Regions from separate parts of the Serratia proteamaculans genome, predicted to be linked through region 3. Evidence: predicted binding sites of a transcription regulator. Region 3 holds the regulator's gene; each other region holds the start of a gene.
What was found. Region 3 encodes Fur, which represses iron uptake genes when iron is present. Its sites were predicted from a motif close to ATAATAATGAGAACNACTATCAA; they were not measured.
Positions count from the first base shown of each region.

Region 1: a site for Fur is predicted at 2,110-2,132, ahead of QOT07_RS14125 (TonB-dependent siderophore receptor). Genes of this name have one in related genera too.
Region 2: a site for Fur is predicted at 1,320-1,342, ahead of sufA (Fe-S cluster assembly scaffold SufA). Genes of this name have one in related genera too.
Region 4: a site for Fur is predicted at 2,496-2,518, ahead of fepD (Fe(3+)-siderophore ABC transporter permease). Genes of this name have one in related genera too.

Region 1 is NZ_OX461105.1:3,031,386-3,034,984, reverse strand. Features, by position in the region: gene QOT07_RS14140 (ATP-binding cassette domain-containing protein) at 1-551, opposite strand, end outside; gene QOT07_RS14135 (hypothetical protein) at 869-1,351, opposite strand; gene QOT07_RS14130 (hypothetical protein) at 1,523-1,816, shown strand; gene QOT07_RS14125 (TonB-dependent siderophore receptor) at 2,247-3,599, shown strand, end outside.
Region 2 is NZ_OX461105.1:2,360,158-2,363,756, forward strand. Features, by position in the region: gene menI (1,4-dihydroxy-2-naphthoyl-CoA hydrolase) at 1-378, shown strand, start outside; gene QOT07_RS11105 (hypothetical protein) at 433-837, opposite strand; gene sufA (Fe-S cluster assembly scaffold SufA) at 1,393-1,764, shown strand; gene sufB (Fe-S cluster assembly protein SufB) at 1,779-3,275, shown strand; gene sufC (Fe-S cluster assembly ATPase SufC) at 3,318-3,599, shown strand, end outside.
Region 3 is NZ_OX461105.1:1,297,558-1,301,156, reverse strand. Features, by position in the region: gene ybfE (LexA regulated protein) at 79-366, shown strand; gene fldA (flavodoxin FldA) at 596-1,135, shown strand; gene fur (ferric iron uptake transcriptional regulator) at 1,456-1,902, shown strand; gene QOT07_RS06040 (glycosyltransferase) at 2,101-3,599, opposite strand, start outside.
Region 4 is NZ_OX461105.1:3,860,453-3,864,051, forward strand. Features, by position in the region: gene fepB (Fe2+-enterobactin ABC transporter substrate-binding protein) at 190-1,149, shown strand; gene entS (enterobactin transporter EntS) at 1,136-2,404, opposite strand; gene fepD (Fe(3+)-siderophore ABC transporter permease) at 2,540-3,599, shown strand, end outside.

The DNA.
Region 1 (3,599 bases), 1.7 Mb from region 3:
CTGACCATATCCAGTGCGGTGGTGGGTTCATCTGCGATCAGCAGGCTTTTCTCACCCACCAATGCCAGTGCCGCGCAGACCCGCTGACACTGGCCTCCTGACAGTTGGCCGGGATAGCGGGCCATGATGATCTCTGGCGGCAAGCCTAATGCGGCCAGCAGCTCGGCGGCACAGCATTGCGCCTGTTGTGTTTTCATCTTGCTCTGGCCGCGTAACGCCAGGATTAACTGCTGGCCCACGCGGGTCAGGGGATTGAGACTGCTGAAGGGATCCTGGAAAATAGCCGCCAACGCAGGTCGTTTGCGCAGTTGCAAACGTTGACCGCTGATTTCTTGACCCTGAACTCGGATTGAGCCACTGACTTGTGCGTTGTTGGGCAGTGTTCCCAAAATGGCCGCGGCAGTTAGGGATTTGCCCGAGCCCGATGCGCCAAGCAGACACACTCGTTCGCCTGGATACAGAGTGAAATTCAGGTTGTGGATTTTGACCTCACCGTCAAGCGACAGCGTCAGGTGTTCTACGGCGAGTAACGGTGGGGTTTGGCTTTCCATTGATGCATCTATGTAAAATGTTTTGATATGTAATAACATAACATTCACGTAACTGAGATGACCAGCGGATTTATGAAATACTTAGAAATAGTTTAAAACGGGGTAAGCAAGGTATGATGCTCAGGGTTCTGTTGTCAGGTTGGTCTAATCGGTGAGAACGCTTATCTTCATTTTGTGCATGGCTGGGTATCTGGTGGTACTAGGCTACCTTGGTATTTTTGTCACTGATAAGATCTGTGAGAAATCCAATAACTACACCAAGGTGTGCCGTCTGGTCGATATCTCGGAGCCGCATATCCCAAAGTAAATGCCGGCCGTCAGCCCAGATAATCGGTGGTGATCAAAGGTGTCAGTAAGCCGGACAACGCGGCCAGGGTTGTCCACTGTCGCCATCCTAAGCGCGCCAACCAATCCTGGCGCAGCGGTGGGGTAGCCAGTTGGCCTACGGCCACCGTACCGGTAAGCAACAGTGTCAGAAAAATAAATACCAGCCCACGACTCCACGCATTGAACTCGATATGCAGTACATTGGCGTAATACAACCTCATCAAAATGTAATAGGCCAGCATCAGCCAGGCGAAATGCGTGCGTTTTTTCAGCACATGATAAAGGATAAACGCGATGAAAACGCTGTGGCACACGGAGATCAGTGGCGCTTCAATCGGGCGTCTGACACAACCGTTATACACCGCCAAATAGATATTAAAGATCAACTGTGCATAGATGGTATATATATACCAGCCATAGGTGATTTTGAGTTTTTTGGGCGTGGGCGGGGTTGGGCAATAGTCCGGTATCATTGGAGCCTCCTGAGCTGACTAGCGTTATAACATCCAAAATCTAAATGAAATTTAAACGCCAAACAGGCTTTATTTTACCCTAAACCTGGAACTAATCAGCACTTGTCAGGTCTGTTTAAACCGCAATGTTAAGGGTGTTTTTAAATTGATTTGTGATGGTAATTCACTGATATGAAAGATTATAAAAACGATCGCGCCGCAGTGTATCTGCTGATACTCACCCTGGGACTCTATTTTTTCCTACCGCCGGTGCTGGTGGCTATCGTTTTCAACTGGTTAAATCTAAACCCTTTTAGCATTATTCGCTTTTGGCATTTTAATCCGTTCGGCGCTGCCCGTGGTATTCCTCTCTATCAAACTTTTATATACACATTAAGTTTGTGGGTTATAGCGAATATTCTGCTGGCGCTCATTCTGCTGGGAGCGGGGCGTCTCTACACCTGGTTCGTCAGAAAGTCTCGGTGAACACCACCGGCTACTGCCGAAAGGGGTAGATGGAAAGCGCCTTATGAAGGATAATGATAGTCGTTATCATTTTTAAGCACCAGTAAAGGTTAAAGGGTTGTCTCCTTATGCGCTGCCTGTACTGGCAATAAATTGCTCACATTGCTTCCAGTTTGTATGCCAGCCTAGCGCTGGCATTTTTTTGTTATTGATTTTCAGATCAATACTTCACATTCAGCCCGGTCCTTTCCCTGCGGCAAGTTACTTTGCCCGCTCATAAAAAGTTTGCTCATACTTGAAATTCCTTATCGATAAAGATAATAATTATCATTAATATTTCCTTTTCTTTACATGCGCAATACCGATAGTTCCTTCGCCCCTTCGTCAGCCAGCGTTGCTGACGGGGCCCCTGTCGGGTGCGGTTTAATGATACTTACCAGGGATTACCGGCATGCTAATGTTTTTTTCTGTCAAACGGTCGCGTGTTTTATGCGCGTTCGCGATGTTTCTGCCACTGACCTCGTTAGCTGAAGATACCCTGGTGGTCACCGCCAAACCCGCCGATACGGCTGAGGCTGCGACCCAGGGTTATCAGGCCACGACCAGTCAGGGAGCCACTAAAACCGACCAGCCGCTGATCCTGACGGCGCAGTCCGTTTCGGTGGTTACACGCCAACAGATGACCGATCAGAACACCCAGACGGTGAATGATGCACTGAAATATACCCCGGGTGTTTTCACCAATTTCTCCGGCGGTGCGACGCGCTATGACACCATTGCATTGCGCGGTTTCCACGGCGGAGATGTTAATAACACCTTCCTAGATGGCTTGCGTCTGTTAAGCGATGGCGGCACCTATAATGCCTTGCAGGTTGATCCCTGGTTCCTGGAGCGTATCGACGTCATCAAGGGGCCGTCTTCGGTGATGTATGGGCAAAGCATTCCGGGTGGGCTGGTGGCCTTGACCTCCAGGCGGCCGCAGTTTGCCACGCAAGGGCAGGTTAACCTCTCGGCGGGCAATAACGACACCAAAGGCGCGGCTTTTGATGTGACCGGCCCACTGTCGGACCAGTGGGCTTATCGTTTGACCGGGATGACGCGCAGCAGCGACACCATGTATGACCATCAGCGCGAAGAGCGCTATGCCATTTCGCCGTCATTGCTGTGGCAGCCGGATGAAAATACCTCACTGTTGCTGAAAGCTTATTTGCAAAAGGATCCGTCCGGCGGTTATCACAGTGCAGTTCCGGCAGATGGCAGCCTCTATTCCAGCTCAGGCGACAAGCTGGGGCGCGGGTTCTTTGACGGCGAGAGTAGCCGTAACGTGTTCAAACGCTGGGAGCAGATCTACAGCTACGCCTTCTCGCACAGCTTCAATGACGTTTGGTCATTCCGACAAAATGCCAGCTATACCCATTCCAACGTTGAATTGCAGCAGGTGTATCAGATTGGCTGGGATCAGGACCATCAGTTGCTGAACCGCTATTACAGCGGCTCGGCGACCTCACTGGATGCTTTCGCCGTCGACAACCAACTGGAAGCTGACTTTGCCACCGGGCCGCTGGAGCACCAGGTGATGCTGGGTCTGGATTACCAGCGCTTTCGTAATAACCTGTGGGACGAGTCTGCCGGAGCTTCTGAGCTGAATCCTTATACCGGCGTGTCCGGTGGTGCGGGGTTGACCAATCTGACGCATACCGACTCCAGACGTCACTATCAGCAGACCGGCGTGTATCTGCAGGACGAAATCAGCCTGCAGAACTGGTATCTGAATCTGTCTGGCCGCTTTGACCGTATAGAGTCA
Region 2 (3,599 bases), 1.1 Mb from region 3:
AACCAGGCCGGTGAAGGCTGCATGGTCAGCCATGTCGGGATCCGCTTTACCCGGCTGGAAGAAGATTACCTCGAGGCGACCATGCCGGTCGACCAGCGCACCCGGCAGCCGTTTGGCCTGCTGCACGGCGGGGCATCGGTTGTGCTGGCGGAGTCGATGGGATCAATGGCCGGTTACCTGTGCTGTGAAGGCGAGCAGAAAGTGGTGGGGTTGGAAATCAACGCCAACCATTTGCGAGCCGCATTTGAAGGCGAAGTCCGCGGCGTGTGTCGTGCGCTGCATATTGGCCGCCGTCATCAGGTTTGGCAGATCGAAATCTTCGATTCACGCGATCGTCTGTGCTGCACCTCACGCCTGACTACCGCCGTCATCGATTAAGCGTTTTACCCCGCAGGCAGCTCTGTCTGCGGGTATTTTTGTCGTTCAACCGGGTTACAGCTGAAAAGGCACCCGCTTGACGAAGTCCTTCTGGAAGGCATTGGCCTTCTCCCAGGTGCCTTCCATCGCATATTTCTGACAAATCAAGGTCAGGGTATGGCGGGCAAAATGATAGCTCTGAACCCGGAACAACTGGCAGCGCTGTGGATTATTGATTTCCACGATCAGCCGATTATGCAGTTTGCTCAGCGCATGCAGGTAGCTTTCATCATCGCCATTCTCCAGACACAGGTTAGCCATGTTCAGGCTGACGTTGTTATAGCGTTTCAGGTGATTGACGTTGCACTCCGGCCGTCGAAGCGATGCTTCCGCCATGTAGAAATCTACCGTGGCGTCGCGCACGCTGAATTTGTAGTCATCAATTTTGCCCAGCAGCCACGCATTCATCGAGATATTCATTTACCCGCGCTCAATGTGAATTGAATGATAATCATTATCATATTTATTGACGCGTTGGTGATCAATCATTCTGTTGAAATATTTATTGCCGGCAGGGGATGGATTGGGGCAGGGACAACCCAATATAGCCAGTAACGACTAAACTTTAATCAGAGGTTGCCGTTTCTGTTGGCTCAGTCGGGTGAGCGGAATGGCGTGAAATGCGCCTTATTGCCGATAAACGCATTTTTAAGACAGACAAAATGCAGAAATAGGTATTTTCTATGAATGTTTAAATCGACAGAAAAAGTCCGGCCCTGTAAAGCGTTCGAGCCAATGGGCAAGCGTAATGGTGATACAGGATGTGCAGTAAATTCATAAGGATAAAATGATTCCATTTCCGACCGGCAGCGTCTGACGCGCTGACTGTCCCGCGCGCTTGCCGCATGCCGAAGTGAAAATCCGGGCTTTTCGCGGATACCCCTGTAAAACAAACGGTTGAAGTGATAATCGTTATCACTAACATAGTAGCAACCCAGATTGGCTGTGGTAAAACACGAGTGTGAGGTAGGCCATATGCAAACGGAAAATGTCGGCACTTTTTCTCTGGACGAAAATGTCTGGCAAGGCATTTTGCTCAGTGACAATGCCGTACAACAAATCAGTAAATTAATGCAGCAGGATCCACAGGTGAAAGGGCTGCAACTCGGGGTGAAGCAATCAGGCTGCGCCGGGTTTGCCTATGTGTTGGATCTCACCCGTGCGCCTGCCGACGACGACCTGCTGTTTGAGCGCGATGGCGCCAGGCTGTATGTGCCGTTGAAAGCCATGCCGTTTATCGATGGCACCACGGTGGATTTTGTCCGTGAAGGGCTGAATCAGATCTTCAAATTTAATAACCCTAAAGCTCAGCATGCCTGCGGGTGCGGCGAGAGTTTTGGCGTTTGAGCGATGCAATCAACATGACACGAAGCAATGTAGAAATGCCTAATGAAGTGCAGGCTTGGGTCAGCGAAGGTCGCTACAAAGAAGGTTTTTTTACCCAGTTGGCTACCGATGAGTTAGCGATGGGCATCAACGAAGACGTGGTGCGCGCTATCTCGGCCAAGCGTAATGAACCTGAGTGGATGCTGGAGTTCCGCCTCGAGGCCTACCGTGCCTGGCTGCAAATGGAAGAGCCGCACTGGCTGAAAGCGAACTACGACCGCCTGAACTATCAGGATTACAGCTATTACTCGGCGCCGTCCTGCGGCAGCTGCGATGACGCCTGCGGCTCACAGCCCGGCGCAGAACAGCAACCTGGTGCACCGACGGACAACAACTACCTGACCAGCGAGGTTGAACTGGCGTTTAACCAGCTCGGCGTCCCGGTGCGTGAAGGCAGCGAAGTGGCGGTAGACGCCATCTTTGACTCGGTCTCGGTGTCGACCACTTACCGGGAAAAGCTGGCGGAGAGCGGGGTGATTTTCTGCTCGTTCGGTGAAGCGATCCATGAATACCCGGATCTGGTGCGTAAATACCTCGGCCGCGTGGTGCCTTCTAACGACAACTTCTTTGCTGCATTGAATGCGGCGGTGGCCTCCGACGGGACCTTCGTCTACGTGCCGAAGGGCGTGCGCTGTCCGATGGAGCTGTCGACCTATTTCCGCATCAACGCCGCCAAAACCGGCCAGTTCGAGCGCACTATTCTGATCGCCGATGAAGGCAGCTATGTCAGCTACATCGAAGGCTGCTCGGCCCCGGTGCGCGACAGCTATCAGCTGCATGCGGCGGTGGTGGAAGTGATCCTGCACAAAGACGCCGAAGTGAAATATTCGACGGTGCAGAACTGGTTCTCCGGCGGCGACAGCAAGGGCGGTATCCTCAACTTTGTTACCAAGCGTGCGCTGTGTGAAGGCGCGGGCTCGAAAATGTCCTGGACCCAGTCGGAAACCGGCTCGGCGATCACCTGGAAATACCCGAGTGTGATCCTGCAGGGCGACAACTCTATCGGTGAGTTCTTCTCGGTGGCGCTGACCAGTGGTCATCAGCAGGCGGACACCGGCACCAAGATGATCCACATCGGCAAGAACACCCGTTCGACCATCATCGCCAAAGGCATTTCTGCCGGGCACAGTGAGAATACCTACCGCGGTCTGGTGAAGATCCTGCCTGGGGCGGAAAACGCGCGTAACTTTACGCAGTGTGACTCGATGCTGATTGGGCCGGATAGCGGCGCCCACACCTTCCCGTATGTTGAAGCGCGTAACAACAGCGCGCAGCTGGAACACGAGGCTACCACCTCAAAAATTGGTGATGACCAGCTGTTTTATTGTCTGCAGCGCGGCATCAGTGAAGACAATGCCATTTCGATGATCGTCAACGGATTCTGTAAGGACGTGTTCTCAGAGCTGCCGCTGGAGTTCGCCGTTGAGGCACAGAAGTTATTAGCCATCAGCCTGGAACACAGCGTGGGCTAAATGCCGGATTTACAGCGCGACAGCGCGACCTAAGGACACTGCATGTTAAGTATCAAGAATTTAAAAGTCAGCGCGGAAGGCAACGAGATCCTCAAGGGCCTGGATCTGGAGATCAAACCGGGTGAAGTGCATGCCATCATGGGGCCGAACGGCTCGGGCAAGAGCACGCTTTCAGCCACCCTGGCCGGGCGCGAAGAGTACGAAGTGACCGCGGGCGAAGTCACCTTCAAAGGCAAGGACCTGCTCGAACTGGCCCCGGAAGATCGTGCCGGTGAAGGGGTGTTCCTGGCGTTCCAGTATCCGGTGGAGATCCCCGGCGTCAGC
Region 3 (3,599 bases):
GCCCGAAGTGTGTTAACCGAACCATCCAGAAGCGTCTACGCGCTTTTAGATGCAAACTCCCTTGCAGTACCGCTACCTATGGCAAAAGAACAAACGGATCGCACGACGCTGGATCTGTTCGCAGATGAACGCCGTCCGGGGCGCCCGAAAACCAACCCGCTATCCCGAGATGAACAGCTTAGAATCAATAAGCGTAATCAGCTTCGACGCGATAAAGTCCGTGGCTTACGGCGTGTAGAACTGAAGATCAACGCGGATGCGGTGGACGCCCTGAACAAACTGGCGGAACAGCGGAATATCAGCCGCAGCGAGCTTATTGAGCAAATGCTGTTGGCACAACTGGCGGACGACCAGCCAGAACATTGATCATTGCAGCCGCACATGCGGCGCGGCGTTAAGGATGACGCCCGATCAACATCGTTTTATTCCACCCGGCATCGCATAAACGCGATAAAACCCCGGGGTAAATTTCTGGCATGATACGCAATTACCGGTGAGGGATATCCCTTGTCATGGCATCATTTTAATCGGTGTTATCGTGGTCAGCGCTAACATCGTGTAATGCAATTAATTGAATTTAAAGGTTATACGCGATATGGCTAATGTAGGCATTTTCTTTGGCAGCGACACTGGCAATACCGAAAACATTGCCAAGATGATCCAGAAAATTCTTAAGCAACAGTTTGGCGACGATGTGTGCGAAATTCACGACATCGCCAAAAGCAGCAAAGAAGACCTGGAAGGTTTCGATATCCTGTTGCTCGGCATCCCAACCTGGTACTACGGCGAAGCCCAGTGTGACTGGGATGATTTCTTCCCGACGCTGGAAGACATCGACTTCAACGGCAAGCTGGTAGCGCTGTTCGGCTGTGGCGATCAGGAAGACTACGCAGAATATTTCTGTGATGCGATGGGTACCATCCGCGACATCATTGAACCGCGTGGTGCCGCCATTGTCGGCCACTGGCCAACTAAAGGCTACCATTTCGAAGCCTCTAAAGGATTGGCAAGCGACAGCCATTTCATCGGCCTGGCGATTGACGAAGATCGTCAACCGGAGCTGACCAACGAACGTGTTGAAGGCTGGGTAAAACAAATCGTCGAAGAGCTGAGCCTGGCCGAAATTGTCGGGTAACGCCAAAGGTTGAACAAAAGCCCTGCAGAGTGCATAGTGTTGCCGGCAGGGCCATCATTGGCAGTACTGATTACTGCAATCGAAGATACAAATTTGTAACTTCCCACATCGTCAAGGTAGACTGAGTTATCGGTTTATCCCGCCCATCAAGACGTTGCGTGTGTGACATGCAATAGTGCAATTATATCTTTGTTAACAACCGGCGGTTTCTATTTAGGTCAACCGGTTCTATAATGAGACGCAATTAACTCTTTGTGCCGACCGATGCCACAGGCGAGAACGCCTCAACTTGATTAGCATAGTAACAGGACTGAATCCGCATGACTGACAACAACACCGCATTGAAGAAGGCCGGCTTAAAAGTCACGCTTCCGCGACTCAAAATCCTGGAAGTACTGCAAAATCCGGAATGCCATCACGTCAGTGCGGAAGATCTGTACAAAAAACTGATAGATATGGGCGAAGAAATTGGCCTGGCTACAGTTTACCGCGTACTGAACCAATTTGATGATGCCGGTATCGTGACCCGTCACAACTTCGAAGGCGGCAAGTCCGTGTTCGAACTGACCCAGCAGCATCACCACGATCACCTGATTTGCCTGGACTGCGGCAAAGTGATCGAATTCAGCGATGAATCTATCGAAGCGCGTCAGCGTGATATCGCCAAACAACACGGCATCAAGCTCAGCAATCACAGTCTGTACCTGTACGGCCACTGTGCAATTGGTGACTGCCGCGAAGACGACACTCTGCACGACAAAAAATAATGCCCTTAACCGGCATCAAGAACCGCCTTAACGGCGGTTTTTTTATGCCTGCGACGAGCGGATAAAAAAATCCCCGGACAGGTCCGGGGAAAGTTCACAGCTTGAAATACGACAATTGCAGCGGCACTTCTCTCTCACTTCCCACTTACACTCACTTCACCGTCAACTCACCCGCCGACACGCGGATGGGCAAACTCTTCACAGCTCATACTCAAGAAACAGCAGCCGGTCAAAGAACAACGACCAGGCCTGATCGAATACACCACGGACACGGAACCCTTTGTTCAGATAAATTTGGCTGGCCTCACTGCTTTGCCATACACACAGCACAATGTTTTTCGCCTGGTGCCGATCAGCCTGCTGCTTTATCAGGGCGAACATCGGGTTAAAATGCCCCTGTCCGCGAAACTGGCTTTCAATCGCCAGGCTACAGATAAAATAATCATCCTCAGTGCACAGGCTTTGCACAAAGTGATCGTAAGCCTCATCAAGCGGCTTCAGTTCATCGCGGTAGTGGTAATCCGCTTTTACGCCATACAGCTCACTGACAGTAGCCGCATTGAAAAAGCCGACAAACGTCCCGCGCCGATCGTAAGCCACCGTGATCAGATCCAGATAAGGCTCGATATTTTGTGCCTGCTGTACCGACACCAGATCCAGCCCGGCCCGGTTGCCAGCAGAACAGTACTCCAGGTAGCTGGTACTAAAAATCAGCTTCGCCATGCGGGTTTTATCTGTTTCACTCGCCTGCCGTCCCGGTAGAAAATGCAATGATCCCCCCGACTCCGACAACACCGCATCCCCCTCTCCTGTGGTCTGGCACCAGTAATTACCCGCCGTAATCTGCCGCCGGTTATCGGCGATCAGGTATTCTCCAAACAGTTGATTTACCCGATCAAGCTGGCGGTCATGGGAAAGCACGGAATAATAGTGGTAATGGTCGATATCGGAACGGATCTGCGCTGGATAGGCCATACGCGGCACTTCATCGACGGTAAATATTTCCGCATGGCGTGCCAGATCCAAGGGTTGTTCAAGCCGCCAATCCACCTGCTCCAAACGGCTGACACATTGCAGATAACTGCGTTGCTCTTCCTGTGACAGCGGTAACCGTTCATCGGTGATCACATCCTCCAACAGGCGCATGCCACGGACTCCGCAGGTGACCGCCTGCGGGTCAGCGTTATACAGGACACCGTAATCCCGGCAGAAGCGATCATGACTGAGGAACGTACAGCCTATATAGCGACTCCACAGTTGATAAAAGGGATCAAACAGCTTCCGTTCATAAACCGAATTCTTGTCCGGGACTTCGCCACTTTCCGCCGCATAGATCTGATCCAACCCCGCCAGCATCTGGCACAGCGAGATATCCCCCTTGCGGCTGACTATCATGCCGGTTTCATCGAGAAACAGATTCAGCCAGCTGACGTGGCTGACCTCGCCCCCAGCCAGAAACTGAAGATAATCTGGCAGTTCAGGCTTGATCAAAAACAGCGTCGCCGATCGGTGGGGTATGGTATCGATATCCATGTACAGCCCCCCCATCTCGATCAAAATCAGAAAGCGGAAGTAGTCGGAAAGCGTGGCGTAATAGCGCTTATCATGCAGTTGATGGATAAAGCCCAGGTTGTCGCCGACCCTTTTTTGCGCCAGTTCGCTCAGTGAATGCACCTGCAGGCGATGATTACCGGCAT
Region 4 (3,599 bases), 2.6 Mb from region 3:
CCTTTCGTATCATGAACAATAACCGGTATAATAATGATTATCATTTGTATTGAATCGCGTTAAATTACCCTCGTGAATATGCTATGTCAATAAATGTAAACAGTTCTTCCATTCATAATCGTGATATAAAACCAGCAGTTTTAATTATATAAATGATAAGTATTACTATTTAACTTCTAAGGATGCTTTATGAAGAAGAACCCGATCTTCAGCCTGGTGCTGTTTGGCCTGATGGTCATCGGTACTGCCCATGCCGCAGACGCCGGTTGGCCGCGCAAAATTGAAACTTCACACGGCGTGGTGACACTCAGCCAGCCCCCTGCGCGTATTGTTTCCACCAGCGTCACCGTCACCGGTACCCTGCTGGCGATCGACGCCCCGGTGATCGCCAGTGGCGCCACCACGCCCGGCAACCGTCTGGCGGACTCACAGGGCTTCTTCCATCAATGGGGCGCTATCGCGGTACAGCGGGGCGTCAAGCGTCTGTATATCGGCGAACCCAACGCAGAAACTATTGCCGGTGAAGCCCCCGATCTGATTATCATCTCGGCCACCGGTGCCGATTCCGCCCTGCGCCTGTACGATCAGCTCTCTGCCATTGCCCCGGTGCTGGTGGTCAATTACGACGACAAAAGCTGGCAGGCACTGGCGACCGAACTGGGTCAGGCTACCGGGCATGAAGTTCAGGCACAGAAAGTGGTCAGTGATTTCGATGCGCGTGAAAAATCACTGAAGCAGCATATGAAACTGCCGGAACAACCGATTTCCGCCCTGGTCTTCAACGCCGATGGCAAATCCGCCAACCTGTGGACCGCCGCTTCGTCCCAGGGGCAGATGCTCAAGCAGTTGGGTTTTACCCTGGCACCGCTCCCGGCCAAGCTGAACAACAGCCGCAGCATGGGGATGCGTAAGGACATTATTCAACTGAGCGGTGAAAACCTGGCGGAAGGCCTGAACGGCCAGACGCTGATGCTGTTCGCCAACAACGACAGCGATGTCCAGCGGCTGATGGCCAATCCTTTCCTGGCGGACCTGCCGTCGGTGCAGCACCAGCGGGTTTACGCGCTGGGGAGTGACACCTTCCGGCTGGATTACTACAGCGCCAGCAACCTGCTGACGCTGTTGGAAAAACAGTTTATTTCTCAGTAGATTCTGCGGCGGGCTGGAGATCGCTTTCTTGCCCGCCACGGCCCACCTGACGCAGACCGCGCATCGCAAAAGCCAGCACCACACCGAGTAGCGCCACGCCAAAGCCAAAACTGGTTGAGGTCATCGCCGGCAGCATAAACGCCCCCATAGCCCCCAGCAGCAGCGCGCCCAAGGCGTCACCCACCACGTTTTGCGCCGTCCACAGGCCATTGATACGTCCGAGAAACGCATCCGGCGTCAGGTTCTGGATCAACCCGTACTGCAGCAGTGAATTCAGCGCGCTCAGATAACCGAAGACCACCAGGAAAAACAGCGCCAGGCCATACCACGGCATCAAACCGAACAGGCCGATAGCGACAAAAGCGCCAATCGCCGTCATCAGCATCATCCAGCCCGGCCGCGCCACGTGGGCTACCCGACCACTGGTAAAGGCGCCAATCGCTGCTCCCAGCGGCACGGCGGAATACATAAAGCCCAACTGCGCCGCACTGACCTGCCACATGCCGGACATCGCCGGATACAGCACCCGCACCGCACTGGCCATGGTCAACAGCGCGCCAATCAGCGCCACCATGCCAATCACCCGGTTACGGAACAGGAAACCAAAGCCCCCGGCCAGCGCACGTAGTGGGTGCTCACGCGGCTGCGGGGGTGGCAACAACTGCGGCAGGCGCAGCAACGGGATCAGCGTCAGCAAGGTGCCAAATGCCGCCAGACCGTAGTTCCAGGCCACGCCGGCGTTGGCGATCACCAGCCCCCCGATCGCCGGGGAGAGGATCGAGCCAAAACGCACCGTCAGCATGCTGATGGCCCCGGCCTGCACGATATTTTCACGCCCCACCAGTGCCGGTGTCGCCGCCAACAGCGCCGTAACGCCAACCGCACCGAAGAAGCCGTCCCAGACGGCCAGCAGGTAAATCAGCGTTAATGAAGGGGCAGGCAAAGCGGCGTTCAGACACAAACCGACAAAACCGATGCCGCAGGTGGAACGGGCGAATAAAATCAGGCGACGGCGCTCGTAACGATCGGCCAGCACGCCCCCCATCAGCAAACCGGCAAACATGCCGCTGCCCGCCAGCGTCACGGACAAACCAACCAGCAATGTCGACCCGGTCAAGGCCTGGATCTGCACCGGGATCGCAATGGCCATCAACCCCAGCGCTAAAATGGAAATAAAACGCGCGCAAAAAACGGCACGAAACGCGCCATTGGTCTTAAGCAGGCCAAAATCAAGCAAAATAGAGGGCTTACTCATGAGCTTTCTCACCACAACTAAAGAAAAAGGGGCAGCGTCTGTGCTGCAATAGCGAAGGGACTCATGGTACCATAGATGAAAGCAATCAATAATGATAATAAAACTCATTTATATTCAATTAAATAATGGATTGGTATGTTACGGATTTCACACCCTGGCACACAGCCCGTTCCTGCCCCCCGGGAGCGTCTTATTGGCGGCACTCCCCGCTCATTTCGCCGCAGGCTGTTTGGCCTGCTGATTGCCTTTTGTGCATTGCTGGTCGTGATGTTACTCAGCCTGTCACTTGGCGCTAAATCTATTCCCTTCGACACGGTTATCCAGGCGCTGAACGGCCAGTGCAGCGGTGCAGACTGCACCATAATTACCAATGCCAGGCTGCCACGTACACTGGTGGGCGTGCTGGCCGGTATCGCACTGGGCCTGTCCGGCGTACTGATGCAAACCCTCACCCGCAACCCCCTGGCCGATCCGGGCATTCTCGGGGTTAATGCCGGTGCGGGCTTTGCCGTGGTACTGGGGATCACCTTCTTTGGTGCTGCCGAGGTCAGCCAATATCTGTGGTTTGCCTTTGCCGGTGCGATGTTCGCTGCGCTGCTGGTGGCGCTAATAGGCGCTTTGGGCGGCAGCAGCCTTAACCCGGTACGTCTGACGCTGGCCGGTGTCGCGCTGGCCGCGGTGCTGGAGGGCATGACCTCCGGGATTTCCCTGCTGAACCCACTGGTGTTCGATCAGCTCCGTTTTTGGCAGGCCGGTTCGCTGGATATTCAAAATATGCAGGTGGTGCGTACCGTGGCCCTGCCGATCCTGCTGGGTACGCTGATTACCCTGTGGATGAGCAAGTCACTGAACAGCCTGAGCATGGGTAATGAATTGGCCACCGCACTGGGCACCGGTATCGTGCGTACCCAGTTGCTGGGTCTGCTGGCGATTACCTTGCTGTGTGGTGGTGCCACTGCCGCCGTCGGCCCGATTGCCTTTGTCGGTCTGATGATGCCGCACATCGCCCGGCGGCTGGCCGGTTCCGAGCTGCACTGGATGCTGCCATGGACGCTGGTATTGACCCCGATCCTGCTGTTGAGCGCCGATCTGATCGGCCGCTTCCTGGTGGCCGGTGAACTGCGCGTTTCCATCGTCACCGCTCTGATTGGCGCACCGCTGCTGATCATGTTGGTGCGGCAACGCCATATGTTCA